Regions from separate parts of the Amycolatopsis sp. NPDC031561 genome, predicted to be linked through region 1. Evidence: riboswitches for the same ligand, from Rfam matches in the RefSeq annotation. Region 1 holds a riboswitch; each other region holds the start of a gene.

The links. A riboswitch is a leader RNA that binds a small molecule or an ion and turns the genes downstream of it on or off. The one in region 1 is predicted to bind S-adenosylmethionine.
Region 2: linked by a shared signal. The riboswitch ahead of thrC (threonine synthase) and the one ahead of ACZ5IK_RS44090 (aminotransferase class V-fold PLP-dependent enzyme) in region 1 are both predicted to bind S-adenosylmethionine.
Region 3: linked by a shared signal. The riboswitch ahead of ACZ5IK_RS03540 (methionine ABC transporter ATP-binding protein) and the one ahead of ACZ5IK_RS44090 (aminotransferase class V-fold PLP-dependent enzyme) in region 1 are both predicted to bind S-adenosylmethionine.

Annotation. Positions count from the first base shown of each region.
Region 1 is NZ_JBVILA010000047.1:18,215-28,352, reverse strand. It holds gene ACZ5IK_RS44105 (ArsR/SmtB family transcription factor) at 1-316, shown strand, start outside; gene ACZ5IK_RS44100 (potassium/proton antiporter) at 428-1,906, shown strand; gene ACZ5IK_RS44095 (M23 family metallopeptidase) at 2,049-2,732, shown strand; SAM riboswitch class IV at 2,896-3,010, shown strand; gene ACZ5IK_RS44090 (aminotransferase class V-fold PLP-dependent enzyme) at 3,043-4,419, shown strand; gene ACZ5IK_RS44085 (hypothetical protein) at 4,439-5,035, shown strand; gene lspA (signal peptidase II) at 5,060-5,623, shown strand; gene ACZ5IK_RS44075 (RluA family pseudouridine synthase) at 5,620-6,546, shown strand; gene ACZ5IK_RS44070 (AsnC family protein) at 6,553-7,530, opposite strand; gene ACZ5IK_RS44065 (DUF885 domain-containing protein) at 7,664-10,138, shown strand, end outside.
Region 2 is NZ_JBVILA010000007.1:218,809-228,946, reverse strand. It holds gene ACZ5IK_RS17915 (ComEA family DNA-binding protein) at 1-152, shown strand, start outside; gene ACZ5IK_RS17910 (ComEC/Rec2 family competence protein) at 149-2,554, shown strand; gene thrC (threonine synthase) at 2,572-3,837, opposite strand; SAM riboswitch class I at 3,850-3,982, opposite strand; gene holA (DNA polymerase III subunit delta) at 4,118-5,104, shown strand; gene rpsT (30S ribosomal protein S20) at 5,351-5,611, opposite strand; gene ACZ5IK_RS17890 (EamA family transporter) at 5,945-6,850, shown strand; gene ACZ5IK_RS17885 (VOC family protein) at 6,874-7,248, shown strand; gene ACZ5IK_RS17880 (class I SAM-dependent methyltransferase) at 7,245-7,832, opposite strand; gene lepA (translation elongation factor 4) at 7,946-9,784, shown strand; gene ACZ5IK_RS17870 (pyridoxamine 5'-phosphate oxidase family protein) at 9,836-10,138, opposite strand, start outside.
Region 3 is NZ_JBVILA010000001.1:726,868-737,005, forward strand. It holds gene ACZ5IK_RS03525 (transglycosylase family protein) at 1-2, shown strand, start outside; gene ACZ5IK_RS03530 (DUF222 domain-containing protein) at 62-991, opposite strand; gene rsmA (16S rRNA (adenine(1518)-N(6)/adenine(1519)-N(6))-dimethyltransferase RsmA) at 1,182-2,021, shown strand; SAM riboswitch class I at 2,329-2,419, shown strand; gene ACZ5IK_RS03540 (methionine ABC transporter ATP-binding protein) at 2,630-3,640, shown strand; gene ACZ5IK_RS03545 (4-(cytidine 5'-diphospho)-2-C-methyl-D-erythritol kinase) at 3,762-4,727, shown strand; gene ACZ5IK_RS03550 (ABC-F family ATP-binding cassette domain-containing protein) at 4,795-6,567, shown strand; gene ACZ5IK_RS03555 (fatty acyl-AMP ligase) at 6,619-8,310, shown strand; gene ACZ5IK_RS03560 (DivIVA domain-containing protein) at 8,372-8,701, opposite strand; gene ACZ5IK_RS03565 (DivIVA domain-containing protein) at 8,701-9,060, opposite strand; gene pth (aminoacyl-tRNA hydrolase) at 9,220-9,816, opposite strand; gene ACZ5IK_RS03575 (50S ribosomal protein L25/general stress protein Ctc) at 9,827-10,138, opposite strand, start outside.

The DNA.
Region 1 (10,138 bases):
GCTGCGGGACGGGATGCTCACCGCCGGGCTGATCGACGAGGCCGACGGCCTGACGTTGACCGGTCGCGGACGCGAGGTGCTCGGCGCCCTCGGGGTGGAGATCGCCGAAAGCCGCCGTCCGATGCTGCGCGACTGTCTCGATTGGACAGTGCGGCGTGATCATTTGGCGGGCCGGGTCCCGGCGGCATTACTGTCTCACGGAGTGAGTGCCGGCTGGTTGTCCCGTGAGGGCAACCGCGCGGTGAAAGTCCTGCCCGCGGCGGAGAAACCGTTCGCGGAACTCGGGGTGGACCTGGTGGCCCTGCGGAGTCCGTAAAGGACAGTCTGTAACACAGGCTATCCGGACGGTTTTCGACCGGTACACGAACGAGTGACGATCACCGCCTCACTATTCTGGAGCCCTCACGGCGACCGGACGGGAGGCGACATGGAGCAGCTCCCGCTCATTCTCGGTACCGGTGGTGCCGTCCTGCTCGTCGCCGTGATCGCCGTCCGCGTGTCGATCCGGGTCGGCCTTCCCTCGCTGCTGCTCTACCTGGGCATGGGGGTGCTACTCGGCGAAGCCGGGTTCGGCATCCAGTACGACAACCCCGAGCTCACCCAGTCGCTCGGCCTCGCCGCGCTGGTGATGATCCTGTCCGAAGGTGGTCTCACCACCCGGTGGACGGCCGTGAAACCCTCGCTGGGCATCGGAATCGCACTGTCCACAGTGGCCGTCGCGGTGAGTATCGCGGTCACCGGCGCGGCCCTGCACTGGCTGCTGGGCCTCGACTGGCGGATGGCGTTGCTGTGGGGCGCGGTGCTCGCCTCGACCGACGCCGCCGCGGTGTTCTCGGTGCTGAGATCGGCGGGGGTCGGGAAGCGGCTCGTCGGCGCGCTGGAGATCGAGTCGGGCATCAACGACGCCCCGGCGTACATCGCCGTCGTCGTGCTGGCCGAGGGCACGACCATCGACTGGTCGCTGCCGCTGCTGGTGGTCTACGAACTCGCCGCCGGGCTGGTCATCGGCCTGGCCTTCGGCTGGATCGGCGCGCACGCGCTGCGACGGGCCGCGCTGCCGGCGACCGGCCTGTATCCGCTGGCCACGGTCGCTGTCTGTGTCGTGGCGTACTCGAGCGGGCAGCTGGCGCACGCCTCCGGCCTGCTCGCCACCTACGTCGCCGCCCTGGTGCTGGGGAACTCGAAGCTGCCGCACCGGTCCGACACGCTGTCCTTCGCGGAGGGGCTCGGCTGGCTCGCGCAGATCGGGCTGTTCGTCCTGCTGGGCCTGTTCGCCTCGCCGAGCCGGATCTTCGAAAGCCTGATCCAGGGGCTGGTCGCGGGCGCCGTCGTGCTGCTGCTCGCCCGTCCGCTGTCGGTGGTGCTGTCCGCGCTGCCGTTCAAGATCCCTTGGCGAGAACAGGTGTTCCTGTCCTGGGCCGGGTTGCGCGGGGCCGTCCCGATCGTGCTCGCGCTGATCCCGCTGTCGTCCGGGGTGCCCGGTGCGCAGGAGCTGGTCGACGCCGTGTTCGTGCTGGTCATCGTGCTGACCCTGCTCCAGGGCGCGACGCTGAGCCCGCTCGCGAGAGTGCTCGGGCTGGCCCAGCACGCCCAAGCGCACGAGATCGACGTCGACTCCGCGCCGCTCGACGAGATGGGCGCCGACCTGTTGCAGGTCCGGATCAATCCCGGGTCGAAGATGCACGGCGTCTATCTGGCGGAGCTGCGGTTGCCGATCGGGGCGACGATCAGCCTGCTCGTGCGCGACGGCATCGGCTTCACGCCCAACAAGGACACCCGGCTCCAGGAACGTGATCAGTTACTCGTCGTGACCACGTCCGACGCCCGTGACGCGGCCGAACGACGCCTCCGGGCCGTCGACCGTGCCGGACGCCTCGCCAGGTGGAAGGGCGAATCCGGCCAATAGGTCACGAGATCGCACCAGTCTTTCGTCGGCTGATCTCAGAAATTTCACTACGAGTTGTTCCCTTTTGTACTCCTTTTGGATTACTTTCCCCGCAATCCACTCCATCGAATGGGTGAGTGTCACGGGGTAAGGAGTACGCAAGGTGACGAAACTTCCTGTGCGGTTCGCCGGTCTGGGGGCCACCGCCGTTCTCGTCGGGGTGGTTCTCTCGGCGCCGCCCGCGGCCGCGGCCGCGGGCGCGTTCCCGGCGTTCGGCTTGCCGTTCGACACCGGCCAGACGGTCTACTCGGCGGGGATCCACTCGGACAACGGGACCTCCGGCGTGAAGAACGCCATCGACTTCAGCCCGGGGGACAAGACCGTTCGCGCCCCGCTCGCGGGGACGGTCCGGATCCAGCACTGCGACGGCGGCGACTGGGTGACCGTCGACCACGACGGCGGCTGGCGGACCGGGTACTACCACATGGAGGGCATTTCGGTCACCGACGGCCAGCGGGTCGTCCCGGGCGACGCCCTCGGCCGGACCGGCAACGCGCTGCCCTGTGGCGGCAGCAGCACCGGCGCCCATGTGCACTTCACCCTGTGGACCCTGCCCGCCGCCGCCAAGGGCGGTGACTCGCGCGACTTCGGCGTCGGCGCGGGCAACTGGAACGGCATGTCCTACGACGAGGTCTCGACCAAGGTCGCCGAGGCCTACGGCGAAGCGGTCGACGGCAAGACCTTCGGCGGCTGGCAGTTCGCCGCGGGCACCGATCAGTACTCGGGTACGGCCACCGAGGTCTCGTCCCGTGCGACCATCCCCCTGCCCGGCCGATTCCGCGTCTGACCTCCCGCAATTCGTCCTCTAGTTGCGGTACTTGCACGTGCAAGTACCGCAACTAGAGGACGAAACGCGGGGGTTCTCCTCGGTCGCGGAACGCGTGACCGGCGTCTCAACATCCGGACGAGGGGTGGCTCGATCGCGGGTGCATCCGCTAACTTCGTTCGTAGGTCACGAGTGTCAGCGTCAAGCCCCGGCTAGCTGACCGGCAACCCTCCTTCCGCGGTGGGGTGCCCCGGGTGAGGACCTGGCTCGTCGCGTGGTGCGGCGGGCAAGCGCGGGATCCTCGTCGGGTCCCCAGGCCCGGAGGATGACGATGACTCTCGCTCTCGAACGCACCAGCACCCCCGCCACCCCCTCCGCCACTGTCGCGGAAACCGTTGCCACCCGCGAAATCCCGGCCGTGGCGTGTGCCGATCTGCGGGTCCCGCTGGTCACCGGCGGCGACATCGGGTACGCCAACCTCGACCACGCGGCGAGCGCTCCCTGCCTGGACAAGGTGCGCGACGCCGTCGACGAGTTCCTTCCCTGGTACGCCAGCGTCCACCGCGGCGCCGGGTTCGCTTCGCAGGTCTCCACCAAGCTTTACGAGCGGACGCGCGGAATCCTGCGGGACTTCGTCGACGCGCGGTCGACCGACACCGTCGTGTTCACCCGCAACACCACCGATTCCTTCAACCTTCTCGCGCGCAGCCTGCCGAAGCACACGTCGGTCGTCGTGTTCGACACCGAGCACCACGCCGCGCTGCTGCCGTGGAAGGGCCCGAACGTCCGCCGGATCCAGACCCCGCGCACCCGCCTCGCCGCGGTGTCCGCCGTGGACGAAGCGCTCGCGGACTGCCCTCAGGGCCCGCGGCTGGTCGTCATCACCGGCGCGTCCAACGTGACCGGGGAACTGTTGCCGGTCAAGGAGATCTCCGCCGTCGCGCGGCGGCACGGCGCCCGGATCGCGCTCGACGCCGCGCAACTCGCGCCGCACCGCCGGATCTCCCTGCGCAAACTGGACGTCGACTACATCGCGATCTCGGGGCACAAGCTGTACGCGCCCTTCGGGGCCGGTGCGCTGATCGGCCGCGCGGACTGGCTGCGCGCCGCCCAGCCGTACCTCGCCGGTGGCGGCGCGACGAAGCTCGTCACCCGCGACTCCGAAGACTTCGGCGTGGTCTGGAACGCCGGCGCCGAGCGGCACGAAGCCGGTTCCCCCAACACCGTCGGCGTCTACGCGCTCGGTGTCGCCTGCGAGACGCTGGCCGGGAACTGGGACGCGATCGTCGCCCACGAGGACGAGCTGCTGGCACGGCTGCGCCGTGGTCTCGCCGGTGTCCCCGGTTTCGCCGAGCTGCGGCTGTTCGACGCGCCCGTCGACCGCGTCGGCACGCTGAGCTTCGTCGTCGACGGCTTCGACCCGGGCTGGCTCGCCGCGGTTTTGTCCGCGGAGTACGGCATCGGCGTGCGGGACGGCGCGTTCTGCGCGCACATCGCGACCAAACGACTCATCGCCGCCACCGGTTCGACCGGTCAGCAGGCCGTCCGGGTCAGCCTCGGCCTCGGCAGCACCGCCGAGCACGTGGACCGGCTCGTCCTGGCGCTGCGCCAGATCGTCGCCCGCGGCGCCCGCTGGCAGTACGAGAAGCCGGAAGGCCGCTGGGTGCCGGAGAACGACCCGCGGGAGCTTCCCCCGTTCTGCGCCTGACCCACTACTCTCCCCTCGCATGGGGAGCGAGCGACCGCGTTACTGGTTTCCGCTGGCGTTGCTGGGTTTCGCCCAGCTGACGGTGGTGGCCTTGTCCGTCGGCACGAGCCGTTCCGAGGGGTGGTTCGCCTACGCGCCTCCTCTCGGGCAAGGGCAGTACCAAGGGCTTTACGGCGTGGAGATGAGCCGTGAAGCCGTGTCCGCCGTTTCGGTCATCGGCATGAGCCGGATGGACGACTGGCTGTTCGCCGTGCTCGCGGTGTACCTCGGCACCGTGCTCTTCTATGCCTTGCGGTCGAAGCGCTTGCCGTGGTGGAAGGTCCTCGCGATCGCTCTCGGCGGGCTGGTCGCCATCGTGCTGGCGGATCTGGTCGGCTACTGGGAACTCGACATGGACGGCGACGCGCGGAGCGCGATCCTGGTGACGCTGGGCCTGGTACTGCTCGCCTGGCTGGACCGCAGCGTGCTGGTGCTGGTCGTGGCCGCCGCGTTCGTGCTCTGCGCCGTCGTGGTCGCCCAGGGACAGCTCGCGCTGGTGCTGTCGTCGCTGGTCGCGCTCGCCGGGGCGTTCGCGGCCCTGCTGAGCAGGCCGAAGACAGCCGCCGAGGAGACCTGAGCACGCTCCGTGGACAATGGGGGCGTGAGTACAGAGCCCGAAACCGAACCACCGGCGCCGCCGCTGCCCAAGAAGCGCGTCGCCGTGGTGTTCGCCGTCGCCGCGGTGCTGTGGGGGATCGACCTCCTCACCAAGCAGATCGCCGTGTCCACGCTGGAGGGCAAGCAGCCGGTCGAGTTCCTCGGCGGGCTGGTGTACTTCCAGCTGGTGCGCAACCCCGGTGCCGCCTTCTCGATGGCGACCGGGCTGACCTGGGTGCTCGCGCTGGTCGCGGTGGCGGTCGTGGTCGCCATCGTCTGGCTGGCCCGGCGGCTGCGCTCGGTCGGCTGGGCGATCGGCCTCGGCCTGGTGCTGGCTGGCGCGCTCGGCAACCTGACCGACCGGATCTTCCGGGCCCCCGGCCCGCTGCAAGGACACGTCGTCGACATGATCTCCGCGTTCGCGCCGAACGGGCAGGGCTGGGCGATCTTCAACGTCGCCGACTCCGCGATCTGCGTCGGCGGGGTACTCATCGTGATCCTTTCCTTGCTGGGCAAGGACTACGACGGATCGTCTACAAAGGACAAGAAGAAGGCGGCGAGCGCATGAGCGCGCGGATGTTGCCCGTTCCCGACGGGCTCGACGGCATGCGCGTCGACGCGGGGCTGGCGAAACTACTGGGACTTTCCCGCACGGTCGTGGCGGAACTCGCCGAATCCGGCGAGATCCTGCTCGACGGCAGGCCCGCCGGGAAGTCGGACAGGCTGGCCGCGGGCGGGCTGCTCGAGGTGACGCTGCCCGATCCGGCGTCGCCCATCGAGGTCGTCGCGGAACACGTCGACGGGATGAAGATCCTGCACGACGACGACGACATCGTGGTGATTTCGAAGCCGGTCGGTGTCGCCGTGCACCCGAGCCCCGGCTGGAACGGGCCGACCGTCGTTGCCGGTCTCGCCGCCGCCGGGCTGCGGATCGCGACGTCGGGCGCGGCCGAACGCCAGGGTGTCGTGCACCGGCTGGACGCGGGCACCACCGGCGTGATGGTCGTGGCCAAGAGCGAGCACGCGTACACCGTGCTCAAGCGGGCGTTCAAGGAACGCACCGTCGACAAGGGCTACCACGCCATCGTCCAGGGCCACCCGGATCCGACGCGCGGCACCATCGACGCGCCGATCGACCGGCACCCCCGGCACGACTACAAGTTCGCCGTCGTCCAGGGCGGACGGCCCAGCGTCACGCACTACGAGGTCGTCGAGGCCTTCCGTGCCGCGTCGCTGGCCCAGATCAAGCTGGAGACCGGCCGCACGCACCAGATCCGCGTGCACTTCTCGGCCCTCAAGCACCCGTGCGTCGGCGACCTGACCTACGGCGCCGACCCGGTGCTCGCGCGCAAACTCGGGCTTTCCCGCCAATGGCTGCACGCGAAGACGCTCGGCTTCGCTCACCCGTCCGACGGGCGCTGGGTCGAGTTCGAGTCGGAGTACCCGGACGACCTGGCCAACGCGCTGCGGATCCTGCAGGACGAGAACTAGGCCGGGCTAGTCGTCGATCGACCAGGTCAGCGTGCGCTCGTCGGGTTCCGGCCGAGGCGACCAGCGCACGGCGACCACGCGGGTGGCGTCCGGCAGCACGTAGACGGTGTGGCCGCCGAGGGTCTCGCCGGGCCGGACGCCGATCTTGTGCGGCGGCCGCGAGGTCAGGGACACCGGCGCCTTCGTGACCGGCTTGCCGTCCGCGGTGAGCAGTTCGAGGTAGTTGTCCGGCAGCGAGACGAACGGGATGTTCCCGCGGTTGGTGATCTCGGTGTGCACCACGACCGACCGTTCCCCGGCTTCCAGGGAGTAACCCGCCGCGCTGAACAGGTAGTCCGCCGGATCCTGGACCTCGAGCAGCTGGACGGTGAGCTGCTCGCCCTCCAGGCCCTGGGTCTCCATGACGTCGCCGGTCTTGCCCTTCTTGCCCTCCGGGACCTGCCGCGGCGCGGGCTGCTGCTCGTCGCCGCGTGCCCACGACGCCGTCTGCGGGACGCCCCAGGTGCTCATCACCGGGTCGGCGGGCGCCATCGGGGGAGCGGCGAACTGCGGCTGAGGGGCGGGCGGGCGCTGCTGCGGCGGTGCCATCGGCTGACGGACCGGAGCCGACGGCGGGCCGGGGTAGCGGCCTGACGGCGTTCCGTGCACGTTGTACGGCCCCGACGGCGTCCCCTGGACGTTGTACGGACCCGAGGGGGTGCCCTGGACGTTGTGCGGTCCGGATCCCTGCGCGGGCGGACGCTGCTGAGGTTGCTGCTGCTGTGCCCAGGAAGGCGGCGAGCTCGCGATGGCGGCGCGTAGCCCGTTCGGGTCGCTTTCCACGCCGACGAGCAGCGGCAACCCGCTGCCGGAGAGGGCGACGAGCCGGTACGCGACCTCGCGCGGATCCATCCCCACCTTGGCCGCGAGTTCGTGTACGGCCGCCTTGCCCAGGTCCGCGAGGGCGGCGAGCAGACGGATATCCACGGGATCGGTCACGGCCACGTCCGGGAACGCTACCGCCTCGCCCCCGGCGCCGCGGGAGTGCCCGCCCGCGTGCCGCAAAACCCGGCTTCGGTAGGTCGTGGTCTCCATTAGGGTCGGGGATACCGCCTCCACCGACCCCTGGGGAAGAAACATGAGCGAAGTCTCCGCCCTCGCCGACGAGTTCGTCGAAGTCCTCTTCGACGCCGAGCCGGTCACGCCCGCTTTGCAGGGCTTCCGCCCGGAATCGACCGGGCTCACCGATCTCAGCGAGGCCGCGGGAGACGTCTTCCGCGCGAAGCTCGCCGGCCTCGCCGAGCGGGCCGAAGCGCTCGGGACCGACGGCTTGAGCGCGGAGGAGAAGACCACCCGGGACGTCCTGATCGCGTCGGCGCGGGCGAAGATCGCGCTGCTGGACTCGCGGTTCGTCGAGTTCACCATCAGCGACCTGTTCATCTCGCCCGCCGCCGAGGTGCTGACCGTGCTGCCGATGATGTCGGTCGGCACGGGCGCGCAGGCGGAGGCCCACCTCGGGCGGATCGCCGCGATCCCCGAATTCCTCCGGCAGGCCGCTCAGCGGCATCGCGACGGCGTCGCCCGCGGCCTGGTCCCGGTCGCGTACCTCGTCGAATCCACCGTCGCGTACCTCGACCGGCACCTCGCCGACCCGTCGGCCGACCCGCTGCTGCGCCAGCCCGCGCCCGACGACGACTTCGAGACCCGGCGCGCCGACCTGCTGCGCGACGTCGTCCGGCCCGCGATCACGGAGTACCGCGAGGTGCTCGCGAAGGAGATCGCGCCGCACGGCCGCCCCGAGGACAAGCCCGGCGTCTGCTGGCTGCCCGACGGCGAGCGCATCTACGCCCTGCTCGCCGAACTGCACACCACGACCGTCCGCACCCCGCGTGAGCTGCACCAGACCGGGCTCGACGTGATCGCGAACCTCGCCGCCGAGTACCGCGAGTACGGCTCGAACGTCTTCGGCACCACCGACCTCGCGGAGATCTTCAGCAAGCTCCGCACCGACCCGGCGTTGCGCTGGTCCAACGCCGACGAGATGCTCGATTCCGCCCGCGCGGCCATCACCAGGGCCGAAGCCGAGGCGCCGAAGTGGTTCGGCCGGATCCCGCCGCAGCCGTGGAAGGTCGAGGCGGTCCCCGCCGAATCGGCGCCCGGCGCGCCCGCCGCGTACTACATGTGGCCCGCGATCGACGGCTCCCGGCCGGGCATCTACTTCGCCAACACCCACAAGGCCGAGGAGCGGTTCCGGCACGCGGCCGAGGCGACGGCGTTCCACGAGGCCATTCCCGGGCACCACTTCCAGCTGAGTCTCGCGCAGGGACTCTCCGAACTCCCGTTGCTGCGCCGCATCGGCGACTTCAACGCGTACGCCGAGGGCTGGGGCCTCTACACCGAGCGCCTCGCCGACGAGATGGGCCTGTACTCCGACGACGTCGCGAAGCTCGGCATGCTGACCATGGATTCGATGCGCGCCGGGCGCCTTGTCGTCGACACCGGCCTGCACGCGCTGGGCTGGAGCCGCCGCCAGGCCATCGACTTCCTCACCGAGAACACGCCGATGGCGCTGGTCGAGATCGAGTCCGAAGTGGACCGTTACATCGCCTTCCCCGGCCAGGCGCTGTCGTACATGGTGGGGCGGCTGGAGATCCAGCGCATCCGCGAAGAAGCCGAGCTGACGCTGGGCGGCCGGTTCGACATCAAGGCCTTCCACGACGTCGTGCTCGGTGGTGGCTCGCTGCCGCTTTCGGTGCTGGACGGCGTGGTCCGCGACTGGGTCGCCGGCCACGGCGACACCCCGAACAGCCTCGCCGGCGAACTGATGGAGCTCAAGTTCGAGGAGTACCCGCTGTGGCGGTCCTTGCTCGGGCTGCCCGGTCACGACGGCTCACTGCCCGACCCGAGCACCGAGGCCGTGGCGGCCCAGCGCGCGTCGGCGGCCGCCATCGCCGAGCGGGCCGAAGCCCTCGCCGTCGAGGGACTTTCCGCGACCGAGGCGGTCACCCGCGAGGTCGTGATCCAGCAGGCGAAGGCGATGATCGACCTCGCCGACTCCCGCTCCGCGGACATCTCGGTCAGCGACGGGCTGGCCTCGCCCGCGTTGTCGGTCCTCAACGAACTCGCGATGCTGGCGCTGACCGACGAGGAACGGGTCCGGGGTTATCTCGAACGCCTTGAAGGACTCGGGTCCTATTTGGACGCGTTGATCGTGCGCCAGCGCGCGGCGGCGGCCGAAGGACTGGTGCCGCCCGGCTTCCTCGTCGAGAGCGGTGTCGCTTACGTGGAGCGGTATCTCGGTGACGAGGCGGGCGACCCGCTGGCACTCACCGCGTCCGTTTCCGTGGAGGGCTACGAAACCGAGCGCGACCGGCTGCTCGCCGAGGTGGTCCGGCCCGCGTACCGGCGGTACCGCGACTTCCTCGACGGCGAACTGCGTCCCCTCGCGAAGCCCGAGGAGGAGCCGGGACTGTGCGCGCTGCCGGGCGGCCAGGAGAAGTACGCCGCGCTGATCCGGGCGCACACCTCCACCGAGCGCACCGCGCAGGACCTGCACGACACCGGCCTCGACATGATCGCGAAACTGGCCGACCAGTATCGCGAGCTGGGCGAG
Region 2 (10,138 bases), on a different contig from region 1:
CCCTGCCCGGGGTCGGCGAGGTGATGGCCAAACGCATCGTCGACTGGCGGTCCGGGCACGGCGGGTTCACCACGGTCGAGCAACTCCGTGACGTAGAAGGGATCGGCGAATCCAAATTCAAGAAGATCCGGGAGTTGGTGTCCGTCGGATGAACCCGTCCGCCGATCCGTCCGAAGTGGACACCACGTCGTGGCGAGGTCAGGATCTGCGGCTGATACCGGCCGCGGCGACGGCCTGGCTCGGCACTCTCTCCGGGTTGCTCGGCGGCTGGTGGATCACGATGCTCTGCGGTGCGGCCGCCGTGGTGCTCGCGATCGCCGCAGGTGTCCGTGCCCGCCGGACGGCGTCCCGGTGGGTGGCGGGCCTGGGCGTGCTCGCGGTCCTCGGGGTGCTCACCGCCGGTCCGGTGGCGCTGCGGATCCGGGCCGCCGAGCACGACGACCTCCGTGCCGCCGCCGCACGGGGGAGCGACGCCACCATGAGGGTGGTGGTCACCGAGCGGCCACGTCCGGTCCGCGGTGCCGGATACGCCGATCGCCGGGCAGGCACCCGCCTGGTGGTCATCGCCGCGACGGTGGACGCCGTGGTGGCGGCGGAGCGGGTGGTGGATTCGGCAGGCCGAATCCTGCTGCTCGCTCCCGCCGAGGGGTGGACGGACCTGTTGCCCGGGCAGCAGGTCACCGCCTCCGGACGGCTCGCGCCGGCCGAGGGGGCCGAACTGACGGTCGCGGTCCTCTCGGTGCGGGGTCCGCCGTCGGCCCTCGGCCCGGCGCCTTGGTGGCAGCGAGCCGCGGAATCGCTGCGCACCGGGCTCCGGGACCTGTGCGCCGTCCTCCCGGAGGAGCAGGCCGGTCTGGTGCCCGGACTGGTCGTGGGGGACACGAGCACGCTGTCCCCGAGGGTCGAGCGCGAGTTCACGGACTCCGGCATGTCCCACCTGATGGCCGTGAGCGGTGGGAACGTGGCGATCGTCTGCGGCTCGATCCTTCTCCTCCTGCGAGTGCTCCGGGTCGGGCCGCGGACGTCCGCCGCCGCGGCCGCCGCGGGGCTCGCCGGGTTCGTGGTCCTCGCCGGGCCCGCGCCCAGCGTGCTCCGCGCCGGGGTGATGGGGGCGGTCGGATTGCTGGCGCTCGCACTGGGGCGCCGGGGTTCGGCGCTGCCCGCGCTGGCGTTCGCGGTGGCGGGGCTCGTCGTGGCCGATCCCGCGATGGCCGCCGACTTCGGGTTCGCGCTTTCGGTGCTGGCCACGGCCGGGTTGGTACTGCTGGCCCCGAGGTGGGCGGAGTGGCTGGTCGGACGCGGAGTTCCGGCCGGCTACGCCGAGGGGCTGGCCATCCCGCTGGCCGCGTTCGTGATGACGGCGCCGGTCATCGCGGGCATGGCGGGATCGGTCAGTCTCGTTTCGGTGGTGACCAACGTGCTCGCCGCGCCCGTGGTCGCCCCGGCCACCGTGTTCGGTGTGCTCGCGACCGTCCTCGGACCATGGTGGCCGTCGGCGGGGAGGCTGCTCGTCCGCCTGACCGAACCCGAGGCGAGCTGGCTCATCACCGTGGCCCGCCATGGCGCCCGCGCGCCGGGAGCGGTCGTGGACTGGCCGGATGGCTGGTGGGGCGGGCTGCTGGCGGCCGGTCTGCTCGTCGTGCTGCTCGTCGCCATCAGGCTGCGTCACGGCCGGATCCTGCTGGCGCTCGCCTTGGCCGGTGGGCTCCTCGTCTTCGTGCCGGTGCGGGTGCTGGCCCCGGCGTGGCCACCGGCGTCGTGGAGCGCCGTCGCCTGCGACGTCGGACAGGGTGACGCCGTCGTCCTCGCCACGGCCGAGCCCGGGAGGGCGATCCTGGTCGACACCGGGCCGGAACCAGGACCGGTGGACGAATGCCTCAGCAGGTTAGGGGTGGACCGCGTTCCGCTGATCGTGCTGAGCCATCTGCACGCCGACCACATCGGAGGCCTCGAATCCGTCTTCGAGGGCCGGTCGGTCGGGGCGGTCGCCGTCGGTCCGGGCAGGGCTCCCGCCTGGGCGTGGCGGCAGGTCGCCGACGAGACCGCGCGCCGCGGGATTCCCTTGCTGGAACTGGGGATCGGGCAACGGCTGGACTGGCCCGGACTGTCGCTGGACGTACTCGGGCCGCGATACGTCACCCGGCGCTCGGTCCTCGAACAGGACGGCACGGTGATCAACAACGGTTCGGTCGTCCTGCGTGCTGGGACCCCGGCGGGCCGGTTGCTGCTGACCGGCGACGTCGAACTCGCCGCCCAGGCCGACCTGATGGCCGAGGGCGCCGATCTGCGTGCCGAGGTCTTGAAGGTCCCGCATCACGGAAGTCGTTACACGGCACCGGATTTTCTCAACGCCGTCGCGCCGCGGGCCGCGCTGGTGAGTGTCGGCGCCGGAAACACCTACGGTCACCCGAATAAGTCCACTTTGGACAATCTGGGGGCGGTCGGTGCCGCGATCGCCAGGACGGACACGGACGGCGACACCGCGGTCGTCTCCGACGCGCGAGGCCTCGCCCTGACGCGACGGGGTGAGCCCCGTGGCCCGCCTCGTTCTTGAGGCGGGCCGCCGGGAACTCAGATGCCGAGAGCCTCGCGGACCGCGTCGGCCGAGGCGCTGACGGTGGCCTTCGGGCCGACCTTGTCCTCGACGGCGTCGAGGGTCTTGAGGCCGTCACCGGTGATCAGGAGAACGATCTCCTCGTCCGGGTTGAGCTTGCCGGTCTCGATGAGCTTCTTGGCCGTCGCCACGGTGACCCCGCCGGCGGTCTCGGTGAAGACGCCTTCGGTGCGGGCGAGCAGACGGATGCCCTCGACGACCTCTTCGTCGGTGACGTCTTCGATCGCACCGCCGGTGCGGTTGACCACGTCGAGGACGTAGGGGCCGTCGGCCGGGTTGCCGATCGCCAGCGAACGGGCGATCGTGTCCGGCTTGACCGGCTGGACGACGTCGTGGCCGGCGCGGAACGCCGCCGAGACGGGCGAGCATCCGGTGGCCTGCGCGCCGAACACCTTGTACGGCGTCTCGTCGACGAGGCCGAGCTGCCCGAACTCGCGGAAACCCTTGTCCACCTTGGTGAGCTGGGAACCGGAGGCGATCGGCACCACGATCTGCGAGGGAAGCCGCCAGCCGAGCTGCTCGGCGACCTCGAAGGCCAGCGTCTTGGAGCCCTCGGAGTAGTAGGGCCGGACGTTCACGTTGACGAACGCCCAGCTCTCCTGCTCGGCGGCGAGCTGGGTGGCGAGCCGGTTCACGTCGTCGTAGTTGCCGTCGACCGCGATCAGGTCGCCGTCGTACACGGCGGTGGTGAGGATCTTGGCGCGCTCGAGGGTCTTCGGGATCAGCACGACCGACCGCCAGCCGGCGCGGGCCGCCGCGGCGGCGACCGCGTTGGCCAGGTTGCCGGTCGACGGACAGGCGAGCACGTCGAACCCGAACTCGCGCGCGGCGGCCAGCGCGACGGCGACCACGCGGTCCTTGAACGAGTGGGTCGGGTTGCCGGTGTCGTCCTTGACCCAGACCTTCTTGACGCCCAACGCCTTCGCGAGCCTGTCGGCCTGGATGAGCCTGGTGGCGCCGGGTTCGGTGTTGGGGATTTCCTCGACGTTCGAGGGAACAGGAAGGAGTTTCTTGTAGCGCCAGATGTTCTTCGGCCCGGCTTCGATGTCCTCGCGGCGCACGCGGCCGAAGTCGTAGGCGACTTCGAGCGGCGAGAAGTCCTCGGCGGAAACGAATTCGGGGGCGAGCGGCTGCCGGTGTCCCTCTTCCTTCGACACCAGTTCGACGGCCGGTCCGAGATCCGGGGTCTTGGTGGTGGAGGTCGTGCCGAGGGTTGCGGTCATCGCGAGGTTCCTTCCTCATCTGCCCCGCCATGGCGGGCCGGAATTGGCACCGTGTTCGTCAGCTATCCCGCGATCGCGGAATGACAGGCTGACGCCGGTTGCCGGGGCTTCATCGGGCCGTTCCCTCTGCCCCTCTGGATGAGCGGTATTCGATTGTCGGCACGCGTTCGATCGCGTCGCCTCGCCAACACCGTACGACATGAGGCTCGGGTGGGGCCACCGTGCCCGGAACACGTCACCGGACAAAGCACCCGAGAGGACGAGTGGGAGGATCGTCACCGTGACGACGCAAGCTTCCGCCCCATCGCCGCTGGTCCTGGTTCTCGGTGAGGAAGAGCTGCTGATCGAACGCGCGGTCCGCAGCGCTTCGGACGCGGCCAAAGCTGCCGATCCGACGGCGGATCTGTCCCGGATCCGGGTGTCGGACCTCACAGTCCCCGCGCTCGCGGAGATGGTCAGCCCCTCGTTGTTCGCCGAGGGCAGGGTGATCGTCCTCGAATCCGCGCACGACATCTCGCAGGAGCTCGCCGACGGGGTGATGGCCTACGTCAAGGCGCCCGCCGAGGGCATCGTGCTCGTCGTCGTGCACAGCGGAGGCGGCCGGAGCAAGGCCGCGAAGGCGCTTCCCGCGGCCTTGAAGAAGGCCGGGGCGGAGGTCGTCGAGTGCCCGAAACTGACCAAGGCCGCTGAGCGGGAATCCTTTGTCCGCAACGAAGTTCGCCGGGTCGGCGGGAAGATCGACGGTGCGGCCGTGCTCGCGCTGATCGATGCGGTGGGCTCGGATCTGCGCGAGTTGTCTTCGGCCGCGACCCAGCTCGTCGCGGACGCCGGGGGAGCGGTCGACGAGCAGGCGGTCCGCCGCTACCACCGGGGCCGCGCGGACGTGAACGGGTTCGCCGTCGCCGAGAAGGCCGTCGCCGGCGACATGGCGGCGGCGCTGGAGTCACTGCGCTGGGCGATGCAGCTGGGCGTTCCGTACGTGCTGGTCGCGGACGCCCTCGCCGACGCGGTCCGGACGATCGCGCGGGTGTCCGGCGCGGGGCGCGGGAACCCGAACCAGATGGCGGGCGAGCTGGGGATGCCGCCGTGGAAGGTACGCAAGGCGCAGGGGCAGGCACGGGGCTGGGGGCAGGACGGTCTCGCCACCGCCATGCGGATCGTCGCCCGGCTCAACGCCGAGGTCAAGGGCGCCGCCGCCGACCCGGAATACGCGTTGGAACGCGCCGTCCTGGAGGTCGTCGCCGCACACGGCACCCCCAGCCGCTAACACACCCGCCGGACCACGCCCAGCGCTCACTGGACCGAGCCCGACGATCAACGCGCCCGACAACCGGACCGGCGGACTCGTCTCGCCGGAAGCGCGCCAGCGCGACGGCGAGACTTCACCAGTCGCGCGCCCTCTCTTGGGCCGAAGGCCCACGTAAACGCGATGAAGGGGCGCCTCCCCGCGCCACGTGAGTGACAAGCGGGTCGGCGCCCCTTCATCGCGTTTACGTCAGCGCGCGATTAAAAATCAGAGCGAGTTAGCGCGCTTCGCCAGCGCGGACTTCTTGTTGGCGGCCTGGTTGGCGTGGAGAACGCCCTTGGTCACGGCCTTGTCCAGCTTCTTGGCCGCGTCCTTCTGCAGCTCCAGGGCCTTGGCCTTGTCGCCGGAGTCGGCGGCCTCGCGGAACTTGCGGATCGCGGTCTTCACCGAGGACCGGATCGCCTGGTTGCGCTGACGCGCCTTCTCGTTGGTGGTGATGCGCTTGATCTGCGACTTGATGTTGGCCACGGGGGCGCTCCTCTTGACTCTCTCGGTGGTTTCACCGCCGCGCTGTGACCGGCCCTGCGCGCTCGTGAAAGCGGCGCGGGTTTCCTCCATGACGGAATGCCACACAGCGGTGAAGGGCCAGCTTAACAGTCGTCCCGGAGCGGATCTCGGCCGCCTCCGGAGGGGCTCTTGCGGTACGGTCGAGAGCGTAGTGCCTAGGGTTCCGCCGCCTGCCCGTTCAACGAAACACACAATCAGGGCAAGCGGGACAGGTCCGAGCGGCACCATCGGCGGGGCCGGAAGCACCGCCGTTCATCTGACGGGACAAAAGCCTGGAGGACCGGTGTTTTCCGCATGCGCGGAAAACGTGAAAGGTCCGCAGTGAACGCCACCGCCCTGTCCCTCGTCATCGCCGCCGCCGTCATTCACGCGGGCTGGAATCTGGCAGCCAAGCGGATCCGCCGTGGCGGAGCCCGGTTCGTCTGGGCGTACTACAGCTTGTCCGCGATCCTGCTCATCCCCGTCATGGCGGTTTCACTGGCCGTGGAGCCGCAACGTCCACAGTGGACATGGCTGCTGGCCGCCGCGGTCACCGCGGTGTTCCACGTCACCTACGGAGTCGTCCTCCAGCGGGGGTACGCCGTCGGTGACCTGTCCGTTGTGTATCCCCTCGCCCGCGGGACCGGGCCGCTGATCTCGGTGCTCGCGGCAGTCGTGCTGCTCGGGGAGCGACCAGGGCCGCTCGGCCTGGTGGGCGCGTTCCTCGTGGTCGCCGGGGTGCTGGTCATCGGTACCGGGCGGGCACCCGCCCACGCCGACGCCGCGGATCGCGTCGCTCGCCGCAAGGGCGTGGCGTACGGGCTGCTGACCGGGCTGACGATCGCCGCCTACACACTCTGGGACGCGCATTCGGTCACCGGTCTCGGTGTCCCGCCGATCGTCTACTTCGGAACCGGCGCGATCGTGCAGAGCCTGCTCATGGCGCCGTACGCGCTGAAGGACCGCGAAGAGGTCTCGTGGCTCTGGCGCGAGCACAAGCGCGAAATCGTCATCGTCGGCCTGTTCTCACCGATCGCCTACCTGCTGGTCCTTTACGCGCTTCGGATCGCTCCGGTGAGCCTCGTCGCACCCGCGCGGGAGTTGAGCATCGTCCTCGGCGGCCTGGCGGCCTGGCTGATCTTGAAGGAGGCGAACGCCGTGCGCAGGCTTGTCGGGTCCGTGGTGGTGCTGGCGGGCATCGCCGCGATTGCGATGGCCTGAACCCATCGGGTAGGGATTGAGCCATGGACGTGCTGAGCAGCAGGGTGCTGATCCACCCGAAGGACCTCGACGTGTCGACGGCGTTCTATCGGGACACCCTTGGCTTGGCGATCGACAAGGAGTTCCCTGGTGGGACGGTGTTCTTCGCCGGGAACGGGTCGATCGAGATCGTCGGTACCGGGAAGACGGGCCCGACCCCTGACGTCGCCTTGTGGCTCCAGGTCCGGGACCTGCCCGCGGCACTCGAGGAACTCGCCGCGAAGGGCTTGGACCCGGTTCGCGGGGCTCGCCGTGAACCCTGGGGCCTGGACGAAGCGTGGATCGCCGACCCGGACGGCACCAGGATCGTGCTGGTCGAGGTACCGCGTGAGCATCCGTTGCGGACCGACCCGCGTTAGGCCGCGGGCTTGACCGCGCGCAGCTGAGCGGCGAGCGAGGCGCCGAAGCCCGGCGGGTCCCAGGTCCAGGTCTGCAGGTCGGTGAAGCCGGCGGCGTCCGCTTCGTCGGCCAGCTCGTGGCGGGAAACCGGCAGCCATTTCTCGTGCGACGACAGCAGCAGCCTGCCGCCCGGCCGGAGCACGCGGAACAGCTCGGCGAACCCGGCCGCCCGGTCCTCCCACAGCTGCACGTTGTTGACGCTCAGGACCACGTCGACGGTCTCGTCCGGCTCGCCCGTGGAGTCCGCCGCGCCGCTCCGCAGCTCCACCTTGTCGCCACACCGTCTGCGGGCCCGGGCGAGCATCTCCGGGGACGGATCGACGCCGATCGCGCGGCCGGCGCGTTCGGCCGCGGCCTGCAGGCCGATACCAGGACCAGGCCCCACGACCAGGGTGGTTTCGCCCGACTCGATCGACGCCAGTTCGACGATGCGGAGTTCGGTGGCAGCGTTGCCGTGCGCCATCGCCAGGCCACCGAACCGGCCGAGCAGTCCCCTGGGATGGCCGAACGTCTTGTCGAGGATCTGGGTCAGTGAATTACTCATACTTCGAGGGCACCACAGCACGCCACGGGCCGCATCGGGGATGACCCCCACTCGCACCCGGAGCGGCATGGGAGCATAGAGGTGGCACACCCCGACCTTCGCGAGGAAACCCGTTGACGACGTTCGCCGACACGACCTTCACGCCCCCGGAGCTCATCCGGAACTTCTGCATCATCGCGCACATCGACCACGGCAAGTCGACCCTGGCCGACCGGATGCTGCAGCTCACCGGTGTGGTCGAGGAACGGGCCATGCGTGCGCAGTACCTCGACCGCATGGACATCGAGCGGGAACGCGGGATCACCATCAAGGCGCAGAACGTGCGCCTGCCCTGGAAGGTCGAAGGTCAGGACCACGTCCTGCACATGATCGACACCCCCGGCCACGTCGACTTCACCTACGAGGTCTCCCGCGCGCTCGAAGCGTGTGAAGGGGCTGTCCTGCTGGTCGACGCCGCACAGGGGATCGAGGCGCAGACGCTCGCGAACCTCTACCTCGCGCTGGAGAACAACCTTCAGATCATCCCGGTGCTCAACAAGATCGACCTGCCGTCCGCGGACCCGGACAAGTACGCCGCCGAGATCGCGCACATCATCGGCTGCGAACCGTCGGACGTGCTCCGCGTGTCCGCGAAGACCGGTGTCGGGGTCGGCGAGCTCCTCGACGCGGTCGTGAAGCAGGTGCCCGCACCGCAGGGTGACGCGGACGCCCCGGCACGGGCGATGATCTTCGACTCGGTGTACGACACCTACCGGGGCGTCGTGACCTACATCAGGGTCGTCGACGGCAAGATCACCCCGCGCGAGCGGATCAAGATGATGTCCACCGGCGCCACGCACGAGCTGCTGGAAGTCGGGATCATTTCGCCGGAGCCCAAGGCCAGCAAGGGGCTGGGCGTCGGCGAGGTCGGCTACCTGATCACCGGGGTGAAGGACGTCCGGCAGTCCAAGGTCGGTGACACCGTGACCTCCGAGCGCAACGGCGCGAAGGAGGCCCTCGCGGGCTACCGCGAGCCGAAGCCGATGGTCTATTCCGGCCTGTACCCGGTGGACGGTTCGGACTACCCCGAGCTGCGCGAGGCCCTGGACAAGCTCCAGCTCAACGACGCCGCGCTGGACTACGAGCCCGAGACGTCGGTGGCGCTCGGCTTCGGCTTCCGCTGCGGCTTCCTCGGCCTGCTGCACCTGGAGATCACCCGGGACCGGCTGGAACGCGAGTTCGGCCTCGACCTGATCTCCACCGCGCCGAACGTGGTCTACGACATCGTGCAGGACGACGGCAAGAAAATCCACGTCACCAACCCGTCGGACTGGCCGACCGGGAACAAGATCGACAAGGTGCTCGAGCCGGTCAGCAAGGTGAGCATCCTGGCGCCGTCCGAGTTCATCGGCACGATCATGGAGCTGTGCCAGAACAAGCGCGGCCAGCTGCTCGGTATGGACTACCTGTCCGAAGACCGCGTCGAGCTGCGGTACAACATGCCGCTGGGTGAGATCATCTTCGACTTCTTCGACACGCTGAAGTCGCGTACGCGCGGCTACGCGTCGCTGGACTACGAAGAGGCCGGTTCGCAGGCGGCGGACCTGGTCAAGGTGGACATCCTGCTGCAGGGCGAGGGCGTGGACGCGTTCTCCGCGATCGTGCACAAGGACGACGCCTACAACTACGGCAACCGCATGGTGAACCGGCTTCGCGAGCTGATCCCGCGGCAGAACTTCGAGGTGCCGATCCAGGCCGCCATCGGGGCCAGGATCATCGCCCGCGAGACCATCCGCGCGATCCGCAAGGACGTGCTCGCGAAGTGCTACGGCGGTGACATCTCGCGTAAGCGCAAGCTGCTGGAAAAGCAGAAGGAAGGCAAGAAGCGGATGAAGACCGTCGGCCGGGTCGAGGTCCCGCAGGAGGCCTTCGTCGCCGCACTGTCCACTGAGGACAACGGCAAGAAGAAGTAGCGATACTCGCGAAAAGGCCGCCCGAAGCGTTGTCGGGCGGCCTTTTTCGTGTCAGCGATTTCCGCTGACACGGTTCGCCGTGACGAAGACGGCGACACGGCGTTCGGCCGCCATCACGCGGTCGTACTCGTCCCAGTCGTCATGGGTGCCTGTCGCCGCGACGAAGACCTCGCGCAGCAGCGCGGGGAGTCCTGCCGGGTCGAAGTCCGGATCCGGGTCGTCCGGGCCGATGAGGTGGACGGTGCCCTGGACCGCCGCCCATTCCCAGCCGCGGCGGAAGGTGATCGTGGCGTGGCCCGCCCGGCGGAACAGGTCGAGTTTCTTCGCCCCGCCCACCGCGACGAAACCGACTCC
Region 3 (10,138 bases), on a different contig from region 1:
GACAGCCAGAAAATTCTCCTTCCTGAGGGTCATCGTGTGGGTTCCGCCCGCAAGGTGGCCCTCAGGCCGCTTTGGGCTCCGATGCGGATGAGGTTCGTGCGCCGGGTCTCGACAGCCGTGCCCACCAGCGCGGAGGCCTTATGTGGGCCAGATCCCCTACTCGTTCAGGTTTCTCGACAGGCTCCGCGTGCGGAGGCTGCTCGGCGGCCTGCTCCGAGCTTCGCCGAGGCAAGGGGATCTCCGGGCCGTCTGCCGCGAGATCCACGATCTCTGCGAAAGCATCACCACGTCTCTCCGCCGGAGTGCGGTCGTCGGGTTCTCCGTTCGGAGCCGGATGTGCCAGTGGCACCAGAAGCGCGTTCAAGCGGGCACCGGTCTCGGGATCGAGGTTGCCGCGCAGGTCCCACCGGCCGGTGCGTTTCTGACGCAACCAGAATTCGCTTCGGGGGTTTTTCGAGCCGGGGTCCTTGGTGTCACCCCCGTCCGGATCGAGACGCGCGAGCAGGTCTGTCCCGGCGGTCGTGACGTCGCGTGGTCTCGCGACGCCGGCAAGATCGACCAGGACCTTCTCGGCGTCGAGCCGGGTGTCTACGGGGACGTGCTCCGGCAGCCTCCGCATCACTTTGACGATCCGATCGATGCTGCCATCGGCCAGTACGCCGGTGGCGGCCGCGGCTCCGGTCAAAGGCGCGACGGGCGGAGTGGAAGTCCCGTCGCGCGCGCGTCTCGAGTTGAGCGCGAGTGCCCGGCCGGTCACCTTCTGCGCCTCGGCCCGGGGGACCCGGGCTACATGCTCGTAGAAGACGGCGATCGAGTTGTATCCGTAGAGCTCTCGGACACCTCGTGACTCTATTTCGGCCAGGATCTGGCCGACTTCGGCGAACAGACGTCGCCCTTCGCGCAGCCGTGTCTGCAACTCGTCGAGAAGCAGCTCGGGGTCACCTTCCGGCAGATCGAGCGGGAAGGCCTTGGGAGTGTTTGTGCTGGTCATCCCTCGATTGTCGGCCCAGAGTCGAACGAATGCACGGTATCGATCGGGTAGATGATGATCACGCTCCGGCGATGCCAACTTGCGCCGATCACTCTTGCGTGGGAAGCGGGCCGGTTCGGAAACTGCGGATGGATGATGCGGGCGGGTCGGGCGATCGGAGGCGCCCGCCAGGGCTGGCTACGATCGTCGGGTGACTGAACTGCTCGGGCCCGCGGAGATCAGGGCGTTGGCGGCCGAGCTGGACGTCCGGCCGACCAAGAAGCTCGGCCAGAACTTCGTGCACGACCCCAACACGGTGCGCCGTATCGTCGACCTTTCCGGGGTCGGTGAAGGTGACGTCGTGCTGGAAGTCGGGCCGGGCCTCGGCTCACTGACGCTGGGACTGCTCGCGACCGGCGCCGAGGTCGTCGCGGTCGAGATCGACCCCGTGCTGGCCGGGCGGCTGCCGAACACAGTGGCCGAACGCGGCGGAGCCGAAAGGCTGACGGTCGTCGGGGCGGACGCTCTGCGGATCAAGGCGGACGACCTGCCTGAACGGCCGACGGCACTCGTCGCGAATCTGCCGTACAACGTCGCCGTTCCCGTCGTGCTCCACCTGCTCGCCGAGTTGCCGTCGCTGACCAGCGGTCTCGTGATGGTCCAGACCGAGGTCGCGGACCGCATGGCGGCCGGCCCGGGGAGCAGGACTTACGGCGTCCCCAGCGTCAAGCTCGCGTGGTACGGGAAGACGCGCAAGGTCGGTGCGGTTCCCCGCTCGGTGTTCTGGCCCGTTCCGAACGTGGATTCCGCACTGGTCGCTTTCGAGCGAGGCGACGACGTCGTGTCGTCCGTGAGCCGGGAGCGATTGTTCGCGGTGGTCGATGCGGCCTTCTCGCAGCGGCGGAAAACCTTGCGTGCGGCGTTGGCGTCCTGGGCCGGATCTGCCGAACGCGCGGGGGAGTTGCTCGAGAAAGCGGGTATCGACCCCAAGACCCGCGGCGAGCAGTTGGACGTTCATCAGTTCGCTCGGATCGCAGCGGCGGCCGACTGACCGCTGCGGGCCAAGACCGTCTCGTAGGCTGACACGGCGCCCGGTCCAAAGGAGCGGTGTTTCCCCTGTCGCAGGTGTGACCGGCACCGCGCGGAGGCGAGTTCGCCGAGGTCAGCACGACTGCGTAAATCCTCTTTTGGATCTGCATGATCCATGCCTGTCTTAGCAGGCAGGGGCCTTTTGTGGCACTAGAATACTCGTAGTCTTCCCATTATGTGGATAGCCGATCCTGTATGATGGACGCGACCAGACGTGTGATCTGCGCCTACGTGCTTGCTTTCATCCAGTGGGATCGGTTTTACTCAGTGAGCCATCCCGAGCGACTGAGAGACCTGGCTCGCCGAAGTCGCAGCAACCACCCTCCACAGGGCAGGTGCTACCGCCAGGACCGATGGAGGCTGTGCCTAATGAACAGGGTCACCCACCCGCTCCTGCTGACCAGGCGACGCGTAGTCGACGAAGGTCGCCGCACGGTAAGTGCGTGTCGACGCTCAACCGTTACTGCCTGAGTCTTTTCCCTTACCTCTGAAGCCCGTCCGTTCGGACGGGTACTCGGTGACGGTTGGCGCGCTCGAAAGAAGCAGCGCCCCATTTGCATGGAGCCCTTCGTGATCACTGTCGAAAACTTGTCCAAGTCCTTTCCCCTCAACGGAAATCCCGTCGTCGCCCTGCGCGATGTCAGCGTGGACATCCAAGCCGGCTCCCTGTTCGGAGTCGTCGGTCCGGCCGGCTCCGGCAAGTCCACCCTCGCTCGTTGCATCGGGCTTCAGGAGCGCCCCGACCGAGGTGTCGTCCGCCTCGACGGCCTCAACACCGGGACCCTCGACGGGCGCCGTCTGCGGGAAATCCGCCGTCAGGTCGGTGTCGTGAACACCAAGGCGGAGTTGCTTGCCGAGCGCACCATCGCCGGCAACATCGCGTCGCCGCTCGAACAACTCGGCCTCGACGGGCCGCAGCGCCGTAACCGGGTCGGTAATCTGCTCGATCTGGTCGGACTCACCCCGCGAGCGGGGCAGCGGCCGGGCGAACTGACCGAGGGGCAGCTGCGCCGGGTGGCCATCGCCAAGGCATTGGCCGCCGGACCTTCCGTGCTCCTGGCCGACGACCCGACCGCGGGTGTGCAGCCCGAGGAATCCGGCGCGGTCCTGACCGTGCTCGACCGTGCGCGTGCCGAGCTCGGGGTCACCGTGCTGCTCACCACTCCTGACGCCGGCGTGGTGCGCCGTGTCTGCGACGACGTCGCGGTCCTGGAAGCCGGGGCGATCATCGAACGCGGAACCGTGCTCGACTTGGTCTCCGACCCGAACAGCCGGACCGCGCAGGCGCTCCTGCCTTCGATCGAAACCGGCCGTGCGCAGGCTTCGAAGTACGACCGCGCGGTGGACGTCGTGCTCGTCGGCTTCGCGTCGGTCGGTGCGCTGCTGCCTGAGGCGGCCGGTCGCTTCGACGTCGAACTCGCCACCATCGGAGGCGGCCTCACCCGGATCGGCGACACGCCCGTCGGCCGGTTCCGCCTCGGTGTGCGTGGCGAGCGCGCGGATGCCGCACTCGCCTGGATCGCCGAACGTGGTGGCCACGTGACCCACCCGGTCCGCGGGCCGCAGGGCGTCGCTGCTTGATTCCCCGACGAACGGGCCGCTCAGGACGAACTCTGTCCAGGGCGGCCCGTTTGCGTCCGCGTCGTCCTGTTCTCTTTCTCCTGGTGGCAGTACAAGTGGAGCGGGCACGTAGGCTTGTCTCGTGCTCGCCGTCGTACCGCCCCCAGTTACCGTCAGGGTTCCCGCCAAGGTCAACTTGCACCTGTCGGTCGGTGACGTACGCCCGGACGGCTACCACGAGCTGGTGACCGTTTTCCAGGCACTTTCCCTGACCGACGAGGTGACTGTCGCGGTCACCGAGGAGCCCGGCATCGAGGTCTATGGCGAAGGTGAAGGTTCCGTACCGACAGGGGCCAACAACCTTGCCTGGAAGGCGGCGCAGGCCCTGGCGGCCCACGTCGGCAAGGCTGATGGCGAGTCCAAGGTCCGGGTGGTGCTTCGCAAGGGCATCCCGGTAGCGGGCGGGATGGCCGGGGGCAGTGCCGACGCGGCCGCGACCCTGGTCGGGCTCGCGTCGCTGTGGAAGCTCGAGATCTCCCGAGATGAACTCGCTGGTATCGCCGCCAAGCTCGGCAGCGATGTTCCCTTCGCGCTCTACGGCGGGACAGCGTTGGGCACCGGCAGGGGCGAGCAGTTGGTTCCGGTGTTGTCGAGGCACACGTTCCACTGGGTCCTGGCGTTCGATCAGCGCGGTCTTTCGACCCCGCGGGTGTTCGGCGAACTCGACAGGTTGCGTGAAGAGGGCAGCCCGCCGCGGATCGGTTCGCACACTCCGGTGGTCGAGGCACTGGCGTCCGGTGACCCGCGGCAGCTGGCGTTGCTTCTTGGTAATGACCTGCAGGCGGCCGCGGTCTCGTTGCGTCCCGGGCTTCGCCGGACGTTGCGGGCTGGGGTCAACGCGGGTGCGCTCGCCGGCACCGTGTCCGGGTCCGGGCCGACCTGCGCTTTTCTGTGCGCGGACGCGCAGTCGGCCGTCGAGGTCGCCGCGGAGCTGTCCGGCGCGGGTGTCTGTCGTACGGTGCGCGTCGCGCACGGGCCTGTTCCCGGAGCCCGGCTGGTGGGCGGGGACGACGCGCCGCGGCCGGCGCCGCCTCGGGTGCACGCATGAGGATGTCCGAAATGGACATCGACTAATTCGTTGTGGTGCAAGCTTTTTGGAAAGGATCGGCTGAGGCATGGCCAACTTGGTCAACCTGGAGTCGGTGAGCAAGTCCTTCGGGGTGCGCCCGCTGCTCGACGGTGTTTCGCTCGGTGTCGCGGAGGGGCAGCGCATTGGCGTCGTCGGTCTCAACGGGGGCGGGAAGACGACATTGCTGGAGGTCCTCGCGGGGATCAGCGAGCCGGACACGGGGCGGGTGAGCCAAGTCCGCGGCCTGCGGATGGCCGTGGTCACCCAGCGGACCGAACTCCCCGTCGGCAGCACGGTCGGCGACGTCGTGCTGGAGCGCTACGGTGCGGAGCACGAGTGGGCCGCTGACGCGCGAGTCCGGTCCATTATGGACGGTCTGGGGATCACCGCTCTCGGTGTCGAAAAATCGACGACGAATCTGTCCGGTGGCGAGCGCCGCCGTGTCGCGCTGGCGGCGGCCCTCACGGGTGAGCTGGACCTCGTGGTCCTCGACGAACCGACCAACCACCTTGACGTCGAAGGTGTGCGCTGGCTCGCGGATCATCTGCTCAACCGGAGGATCGCGGTCGTGGTCGTGACCCACGACCGGTGGTTCCTCGACACTGTCGCGAGTGTGACCTGGGAGGTCACCAACGGTCGCGTCGAGCAGTACGAAGGCGGTTACGCGGACTGGATCTTCGCGCGGGCCGAGCGGGCGAGGCTGGCGGCGACGGCCGAGGAGAAACGGCAGAACCTGGCACGCAAGGAGCTCGCGTGGCTACGCCGTGGTCCGCAGGCCAGGACTTCGAAGCCGCGCTATCGGGTCGAGGCGGCGGAGGCGCTGATCTCCGACGTGCCGGAGCCGCGTGATTCGGTCGAACTGCAGGCGTTCGCCCGGCGACGGCTGGGAAAGACCGTCCTGGAGGTCGAGGACGCCACTTTGACCGTCGGCGACCGCACCCTGCTCGATCACGTCACGTGGCGGATCGGTCCCGGCGATCGGATCGGCCTGGTCGGCGTCAACGGGTCGGGCAAGACGACGCTGCTGAAGCTGCTCGGCGGTGACAAGGAGCCCGAGACGGGGCGCCGCGTCCAGGGGAAGACGGTCAGCCTCGCGCATCTTCGGCAGGAGCTCGACGATCTGCCCGGTGACCTGCGCGTCCTGCAGGCGATCGAAGAGATCTCAGGAAGGGTCGTGTTCGGCAAGCAGGAGCTCTCCGCTTCGCAGCTGGCCGAAAAGCTGGGGTTCCCCGCGGCGAGGCAATGGACCCCGGTCGAAGACCTTTCCGGTGGTGAACGGCGCCGTCTGCAGCTGTGCCGGCTTCTGATGGCCGAGCCCAACGTGCTGCTGCTCGACGAACCGACGAACGATCTCGACATCGACACTTTGCAGCAGCTGGAAGATCTGCTCGATTCCTGGCCGGGCAGCCTCGTCGTCGTCTCGCACGACCGGTACCTGGTGGAACGTGTTTGCGACACGATCGTCGCCTTGTTCGGGGACGGGCAGGTGACCCATCTGCCGGGCGGGATCGAGGAGTACCTGGACCGGCGCGCCAAGAGCCTGGAGAAGGCAGGGAGCGACAGGAAGCCGGGCAACAAGCAGGCCTCCGAGCCCAAGAAGAGCGCCGCGGAACAGCGGGCGGCGCAGAAGGAACTGTCCCGCCTCGAGCGCAAGCTCGACCAGCTCCACGCGAAGGAAGAGAAGCTGCATACGGCCCTGCTCTCCGCGGCGACCGATCCGTCGAAGCTCATCGAGCTCAACACTGAACTGAAGGCTGTCGAAACGGAGAAGGAGGAGGTCGAGGCCCAGTGGCTCGAGACCTCCGAAGCTATCGAGTGAGTTCACTCGACGGCGAGCGGGTCGTCCAGGGCGGACAGTACTGTGACGCGCATGAGTCGGTTCGTGGACACGCTCGTCGCCACCGCGGCGGGGCGAGGTCAGCAGCGGGGAATGGTCACCGGGGAGCCCAAGGAGCCGGTTCGGCGGACCTGGGCCGAGATTCACGAGCAGGCCAAAAGGGTCGCCGGGGGTCTGGTCACAGCAGGGCTCGAGCCGGGCAAGGCGGTGGCGGTGCTGGCCGCGGCGCCGTCGCTGATCGCGCCGACGGTGCAGGCGGTGTGGCTCGCCGGTGGCAGCGTGACGATGCTGCACCAGCCCACCCAGCGCACCGACCTCGCCGAGTGGGCCGAGGACACCGTTCGCGTGCTGCGGATGATCGGATCCGGGCTGGTTCTGCTCGGTGAGCCGTTCGACCAGCTGGCGCCCGTGCTCACCGAGCACGGCATCGCGTTCCAGGTGATCACCGAGCTGCTCGAGGCCGAACCACTGGCCGAGCCCGTGCCGACGGCCGAGTCCGATACCGCGCTCCTGCAGCTGACCAGTGGGTCGACGGCCGATCCGAAGGCCGTTCAGATCACCTACGGAAACCTGTATTCGAACGTCAAGGCGATGGTCGATCGCGCCGAGTTCGATTTCGACGTCGACGTGATGGTCTCGTGGCTGCCCACCTTCCACGACATGGGCATGGTCGGCTTCCTGACGGTTCCGATGACGTTCGGCGTCGAACTCGTCAAGATCACGCCGCTCGAGTTCCTGTCCGGGCCGTTGATCTGGCCGCAGCTGATCAGCAAGTACAACGGCACGACCACGGCCGCGCCGAACTTCGCGTACGCGATCGTCGGCAGGCGGATGGCTCGTGTCGACGACGACAACGCATACGACCTCTCGAAGCTCCGGATCGCGCTGAACGGCGCCGAGCCGATCGACGAAACTGCTGTGCAGACGTTCGTCGAGGCAGGGGCACGATTCAAGATGCCCGCCGAGTGCGTCTTCCCGGCCTACGGCATGGCGGAGGCGACTCTCGCGGTTTCGTTCGCGCCGCTGTTCACCGGACTGACGCTGGACATCGTCGAAGCCGACGCGCTCGAGGCGGACAACCGTGCGGTACCGGTGCCCGAGGGCGACCCGCGGCGCGGGACCGACGACGTCCGTTCCTTCGCGGTACTCGGGCCGCCGCTCGATGGGCTCGAGGCCGAGATCGTCGATGACGAGGGCACCGTGCTCGGCGAGCGCCAGGTCGGGGAGATCCGCCTGCGCGGCGAGGCCGTGACGCCGGGGTACCTGACCATGGAAGGTCCTCTCGCGACACAGGACGAGAACGGCTGGCTGCTCACCGGCGACCTCGGTTACCTGGTCGACGGCATGATCGTGATCTGTGGCCGTCGCAAGGACGTCATCATCATGGGCGGCCGGAACCTGTACCCGACCGATATCGAGCGGGCGGCGACGTCGGTCGAGGGGGTTCGGGCCGGGAACGCCGTGGCCGTGCGGATCGACGCGGGCAGCCGCCGGGAGCGGTTCGCCGTCGTCCTCGAATCGAAGCTCGCCGGGGATCCGGACACGGAGAAAGCGCTGGCGAAGGAAGTCGCGGCCAAGGTGCGCGGCGCGGTCGACATGCGGCCCTTCGCGGTCGTGGTGCTTCCGGCGGGGAGCTTGCCCAAGACGCCTTCGGGCAAGGTGAAGCGGGCCGCGACCGCCACCCAGTTCGCGGACAGGATCGCCAAGAACGCGGCGACCAGCTGACACGAGAGGGCCGGGACCGCGAAGATCGCGATCCCGGCCCCCTTTCAGCAGCTTCCGTGGGTCAGCGGCGTCGCCAGGGCGGCTTACGGGTGTGGGTGTGCTCCAGGGCCGGCGCTATGTAGTAGCTGGCGGCCTGGGAAAGCCCGGCTAGCGTGCCTTCGACGTCCCGGAGGAACGCGTCGACGGCTGTCGGGTCGTAGCCTCGCTTCGAGAGCGGCGCTTTGGCGAACGCCACGTTGTGGACGTCCGAAACCGACAGGTCGTCGTCGCCGTCGAGAGTCGCGGCGACCCGTTCGAGGAAGGCATCGACCGCGGGTTCGTAGTAGCCGCGGGCGCCGATCGGTGCCCGGTCGAACTGCCGGGTCCTGGCCTCGAACGCGGTGACGGGCACTAGCGCTTCCGCAGGAACTCGACGGGACCGCGGTCCGGAACGGCGCGTTCGGCGGTCGCCTGGTCCTCTTCACGCGCGCCGGGTACGCCGAGCACGTGCTGGCCGGTCCGGTGGGCGAGCTGTCCTTCGACCTTGTCGAGGAAATCGTCGACTTCGCGCTCGTCGTAGCCGCGCTTCCCGATCAACGGACGCGAGAACATGACGTGGTGGACCTCGGCTGCCGTCAGGTCGTCCCGGTCCGAGATCGTGTCCGCGATCCGCTCCAGGAACGCGTCGACCTCGTGCTTGGCGTATCCGCGCCGTCCGATCGGGGCGTTCGGGAAAGTGGCGCCGGTGATGTCTTCGGCCGTAAACGACATGAAACTCTCTCCGGTTTCGGTGGGGAATGCGATCTCCGCATCCCGTCCTAACGGGTTTGAGAGTTTCCCGGAAGAGTCCGCGCTATTCCACGACTCGATCAGGGGCGTGGTGAAACGCCTTCGAGTGACGAGATGTAACACACCGCCATGTGAGCGGGTTCACCCAGCGTGGAAGGTGTTCTGGGCCGCGGTGAGGCCGGTGCTGATAAGCGCTTCAACGGCGTCGGCGCAACGATCGATCTCGAAAGCGAGCTCTTTGCGTTCGACCGTTGAGAAGTCTTTCAGCACGAAATCGGCCGGATCCTGCCGTCCCGGAGGACGTCCGACGCCGAAACGGACGCGGTAGTAGTCCTTGGTGCCGAGAGATTTGGTGATCGAGCGGAGACCGTTGTGGCCGTTGTCACCGCCGCCCAATTTCATCTTGAGGGCGCCGAAGTCGACGTCCAGCTCGTCGTGGACGACCACGACACCGGCCGGGGGGATCTTGTAGAACCGGGCCGCGCCGACCACGGGGCCGCCCGAGAGGTTCATGTACGAGCGCGGCTTGGCCAGGACCACTCGCTGCCCGGAAAGTCTGCCTTCGAGGATCTCGGCACCGCTCTTGTGGGCTTTGAACTTGCCGCCGACACGGCCGGCGAGCTCGTCGAGCACCATGAAGCCGACGTTGTGCCTGTTGCCCGCGTATTGGGGGCCGGGATTGCCAAGGCCGGCGAGCAGGATCTGCTCGCCGGCCCCGGGAAGTACTGCTTCGGTCACACGAGTGACTTTATTCGGCGGTCTCGGTGGCGGTCTCTTCCGCCTCGGCAGCGGCGTCTTCGCCCTCGAGCGCGGATTCGGACGGCGACTCGTTCACGGCGACGACCAGGGCATCGGGGTCGGTGACCAGGGAGGCGCCCTTCGGCAGGACGACGTCCGAAGCGTTGATCTGGGTGCCGGCGACGACGCCCTCGACCGAGACCTCGACCTGCTCGGGGATGTGCAGCGCCTCGACCTCGATCTGGATGGCGTCGAGGTCGGTGGTGACCAGGGTGCCCGGGCCGGGGGTGCCGGTGACGACGACGGGGATGTCGACGGTGAC